Regions from separate parts of the Sphingopyxis sp. OPL5 genome, predicted to be linked through region 2. Evidence: predicted binding sites of a transcription regulator. Region 2 holds the regulator's gene; the other holds the start of a gene.

Region 1 (2,397 bases), 1.6 Mb from region 2:
GCGCACGGCGACGATCGCCAGCACCCAGGCGAGGAGGGTCGTCACCTCCTGCACCAGGCCGCGCGTAAAACCGAGCACCGCGCCGCCGCCAACCAGCACGAGCACGACGATATCCAGAGCCGTCAGACTTCCCATTTGCCGGTCGCTAGTCGCGCCCGAGCATCAGGTCAACGAGTTCGCCCAATCGGCCGAAACCGGTGACCGAAATCCCGCCGACGCCCTTCATCCCCTTGGGACCCCAGCCGGTCGAGAAACCGAGCTTCGCCGCCTCGCGCAACCGCAGCCCGTCGTGCGACACCGGGCGCACCTCGCCCGACAGCGACAATTCGCCGAACACGATCGCATCGGCGGGCACCGGCCGCTCGCTGAACGCCGAGATCAGCGCCGCCGCGACCGCGAGGTCGGCCGCGGGATCGGTGAGCCGATAACCGCCCGCGATATTCAGATAGACCTCCGCCCCGCCAAGCTGCAGCCCGCAGCGCGCCTCGAGCACCGCGAGCACCATCGCGAGCCGCCCGCTGTCCCAGCCAACCACCGCGCGGCGCGGCGTTGCTCCGCTCGCCAGCCGCACGGTCAGCGCCTGCACCTCGACCAGCACCGGCCTTGTGCCTTCGAGCGCGGGGAACACCACCGACCCCGGCACGTCGCGGCTGCGGTCGGTCAGGAACAGGCTCGACGGGTTGGCGACTTCGCCCAGCCCGCCCTCGCCCATCGCGAACACCCCGATCTCGTCGGTGCCGCCGAAACGGTTCTTGACCGCGCGCAGGATGCGATATTGATGGCTGCGCTCGCCCTCGAACGCCAGCACGGTATCGACCATATGTTCGAGCACGCGGGGCCCCGCGATCGTCCCGTCCTTGGTGACATGGCCGACGAGCACCAGCGCCGCGCCGCTGTCCTTGGCATAGCGGATCAGTTCCTGCGCCGAGGCGCGGACCTGGCTCACCGTCCCCGGCGCGCCTTCGATCAGGTCGCTGTGCATCGTCTGGATCGAATCGATGACGATGAAATCGGGATCGCTTCCGCCAAGCGTCGCGAGGATATCGCGCACCGAGGTCGCGCTCGCCAATTGCACCGGCGCCTTGCCGAGCCCCAGCCGCTGCGCGCGCAGCCGCACCTGCGCCGCGGCTTCCTCGCCGCTGATATAGACGACCGTCTTGCCCGCCAGCGCCAGCCGCCCCGCCGCCTGCAACAACAGCGTCGACTTGCCGATCCCCGGATCGCCGCCGATCAGCGTCGCCGACCCCGCGACGAAACCGCCGCCCAGCGCGCGGTCGAACTCGGCGATGCCGCACAGCATCCGCTCGGGCATGATGCTGTGCGCGTCGAGCGCCTCGAGCGCGATCGTCCGTCCGCCTTTGCTGAGGTCGTGCTTCGCCGAAAAGGCCGTTTCGCCCGCTTCCTCGACCAGCGTGTTCCACTCGCCGCAATCGGCGCATTGCCCCTGCCAGCGATAGGTGGCCGAGCCGCAATTCTGGCAGACATATTGGCGTTTCGCTTTGGCCATGGGGTTCGCATAATCGGAACAAACGCGGAACGCTAGCCCTTTCCTCCCCCGTCATTGCGAGGAGCGAAGCGACGCGGCAATCCAGGGCTGTGCAAGGCCGCTCTGGATTGCTTCGCTTCGCTCGCAATGACGAACAGCGGGTGACGGTTCAGTTTTCTCGCGCACTGCTCTAGGGCGATAACCAACCACCGAATCGCCCCGCACAAGGATCCCCCGCACCATGAAATTCTTCGCCGACACCGCCGAAATCGCCGACATCCAGGAACTCGCCGCGACCGGCCTGCTCGACGGGGTCACCACCAACCCCTCGCTGATCGCCAAGTCGGGCCGCGACTTCAAGGAAGTGACGCGCGAGATTTGCGCCCTCACCACCGGCCCCGTGTCGGCCGAGGTCGTCGCGCTCGACCATGAAACGATGATGAAGGAGGCCGAAATCCTCCGCAAGATCGCTTCCAACGTCTGCATCAAGGTGCCGCTGACCATCGACGGCCTCAAGACGTGCAAGGCGCTGACCGGCGACGGCACGATGGTCAATGTCACCCTCTGCTTCTCGGCGGCGCAGGCGCTGCTCGCGGCCAAGGCCGGCGCGACCTTCGTCTCGCCCTTCGTCGGCCGCCACGACGACAACGGCTTCGACGGCATGCAGCTGATTTCGGATATCCGGCTGATCTACGACAATTATGGCTATGAGACCGAAATCCTCGTCGCCAGCGTCCGCCACGGCATCCATGTTCTCGAAGCCGCCAAGATCGGCGCCGACGTGATGACCGCGCCGCCGTCGGTCATCAAGGGGCTGTTCAAGCACATCCTGACCGAAAAGGGCATCGAAGGCTTCCTCGCCGACTGGGCGAAGACCGGGCAGTCGATCTGAAGATAGAGATCCTCCCTGC
Region 2 (2,397 bases):
TCGGCATGGCCGTCCTGCTCGCCCAGCCGCGGCCCGATGTGCTGATTACCGGCGACGGCAAGCATATCGCCGCGGCACAACCCGACGGCAGCTATGCGTTGCTGCGCGAGCGGGCGGGGGATTATGTGCGCGACGCGGTGGCCGAGGCGGCGGGCATCGATGCGCCGCTCGCCGCGCTCACCGACCTCGATCATGTCGCCTGCAACCGCGATTTCTGTCGCTGGACGCAGGATGGGCGCACCATCCTGGCGGCGCGCGGGCGCGACCGGATCGAGGGGGCGGACATGGCGGCGGCGTGCGCCGCGGCCGATGTGGTGATCAGCGAGCGCTGGCTGCCGCGCGAATGCGCCGGGCGCTGGCTGACGATCGACCGCGATACCTTGCCGCAGACCGGCGGGCTGGCGCTTTACCTCGGCGATCGGCCGCGCGCGGTGACGGCGTTAGGCGCGGGCGACGAGCATATGTGGCGCCGCCCGCCGCAGGTCAGTGGTAACGACGAAGCAGTCCCGACAACTTCCCTTGCACGATGACGCGCTCGGCGGCGTAGCGCTGCGGCTCATAGGCACTGTTCGCGGGATCGAGACGGATCATCTTGCCCTCGCGGCGGAAATATTTGAGCGTCGCATCCTGCCCGTCGACGAGCGCGACGACGATATCGCCTTCGCGCGCGGTGCTGACCTTTTGGATCAGCGCATAATCGCCGTCGAAGATGCCGGCCTCGACCATCGAGTCGCCCGACACTTCGAGCGCATAATGTTCGCCCGAACCAAGCAGCGCGGCGGGGACCGCGAGATTGTCATGATTTTCGAACGCCTCGATCGGCACACCCGCGGCGATCTTGCCGTGGAGCGGGACCTCGACGATGTCGTTCGCGGCGATCGGGCGCATCGCCGGGGCGGGCTTGCGCAGCGGCACGACATTGTCGCGATCGGTGCTGACGGCCGCCTTGCCGCCCTCGGGAAGCTTGACGACCTCGAGCGCGCGGGCGCGGTTGGGGAGGCGGCGGAGGAAGCCGCGCTCCTCGAGCGCGCTGATCAGGCGGTGGATTCCCGATTTGGATTTGAGCCCGAGCGCCTCCTTCATCTCCTCGAACGACGGCGAGATGCCGCTCGCGTCGAGCTTTTGCTGGATGAAGTGGAGCAGTTCATGCTGCTTGGCGGTCAACATCGGGCGTTCTCCATGATGCCGGTTTCGGACATAAGGAGAACGATAATGGAACAGAAGCGAACTTGTCAAGCGATGTCGATATAATCCGCCGCGTCGCCCGCCGCGCGGGACGGCGCACCGATCTCGCGGATGACGAGCGCATTCGCCGCAGCGAGCGGAAAGGTGCGGCCGCTGTCCTGTCCGTCGAAGGGCGAGAGAAGGCCGCCGTCGATCCGTCCGCGCAAATAGTCGCGTCGCGCGCCGCCGGGGCCGAGGGGGGCCGCGAGCGGGGCCCTGCGCAGTTGCGGGAGCGGGGCTCGCGCGCCGGCGAGATGGCGGACGAGGGGGAGCAGGAACAGGGTCGCAGTAACGAAGGCCGACGAGGGGTTGCCGGGCAGGCCAAGCAGCAGCGCGTCGCCGAGCGTGCCCGCGATCAGCGGCTTGCCGGGGCGCATCGCGATCTTCCAGAAATCGAGCCGCCCGCCGGCATCGTCGAGCGCGCCGCGGACATGGTCGTGATCGCCGACCGAGGCGCCGCCGACGGTGACGATGACGTCGTGACGTCGCGCCAGGTCTTTTAATACCTTGGATAAAATTTCACGGTCGTCGCGGATGTGGAGCGGGATGCTGACCACGGCGGGCTCGGCGGCGAGCATCGCGGCGAGCATCGTGCCGTTGCTGTCGGGGATCTGGCCGGGCGCGAGCGCACGGCCCGGCTGGACGAGTTCGTCGCCGGTGGTGAGGATCGCGACACGCGGGCGGGCGCCGACCACAAGCTGCGCGTCGCCACCCATGATCGCCGCGGCGATCGCACCGGCGTTGAGCCGGGTTCCGGCGGCGACGAGCATGGCGCCGGTCGCGAAGTCGCTGGCGCGGTCGCGAATATGGGCGCCCTGGGCCTCCGGGCCATCGCCGGTCAGCGTCAGGACCGTGCCGTCGGCGGCGACATCTTCCTGCAGGATGACCGTGTCGGCGTCGTGGGGGACCATCGCGCCGGTGAAGATGCGGATCGCCTGACCCGCGCCGAGGGGCAGGACGGGCGCGGAGCCTGCGGCGACCTCGCCGATGATCGTCCATGGTCCCGGCAGGTCGGCGAAACGGATCGCATAACCGTCCATCGCCGAAAGCGGCGCCGCGGGCTGGTCGCGCAATGCGATGACATCGTGCGAAAGATAGCGGCCAAGCGATTCGGAAAAGGCGATATTCTCGGGCGCCAGCGGCGCGCGGAGCGCGAGCAGGCGTGCCTGCGCC

What was found. The regulator LexA, encoded in region 2, represses DNA repair genes until DNA is damaged. The targets are predictions, from matches to a motif close to GTTCCNCNCTTGTTCT.
Region 1: radA (DNA repair protein RadA) is a predicted target of LexA. The motif match lies at 1,523-1,538, and genes of this name have one in related genera.

The regions. Positions count from the first base shown of each region.
Region 1 is NZ_CP060725.1:1,329,888-1,332,284, forward strand. It holds gene EEB18_RS06360 (CvpA family protein) at 1-135, opposite strand, end outside; gene radA (DNA repair protein RadA) at 146-1,507, opposite strand; gene fsa (fructose-6-phosphate aldolase) at 1,728-2,378, shown strand.
Region 2 is NZ_CP060725.1:4,369,018-4,371,414, reverse strand. It holds gene EEB18_RS21015 (ComEC/Rec2 family competence protein) at 1-530, shown strand, start outside; gene lexA (transcriptional repressor LexA) at 484-1,167, opposite strand; gene EEB18_RS21005 (molybdopterin molybdotransferase MoeA) at 1,233-2,397, opposite strand, start outside.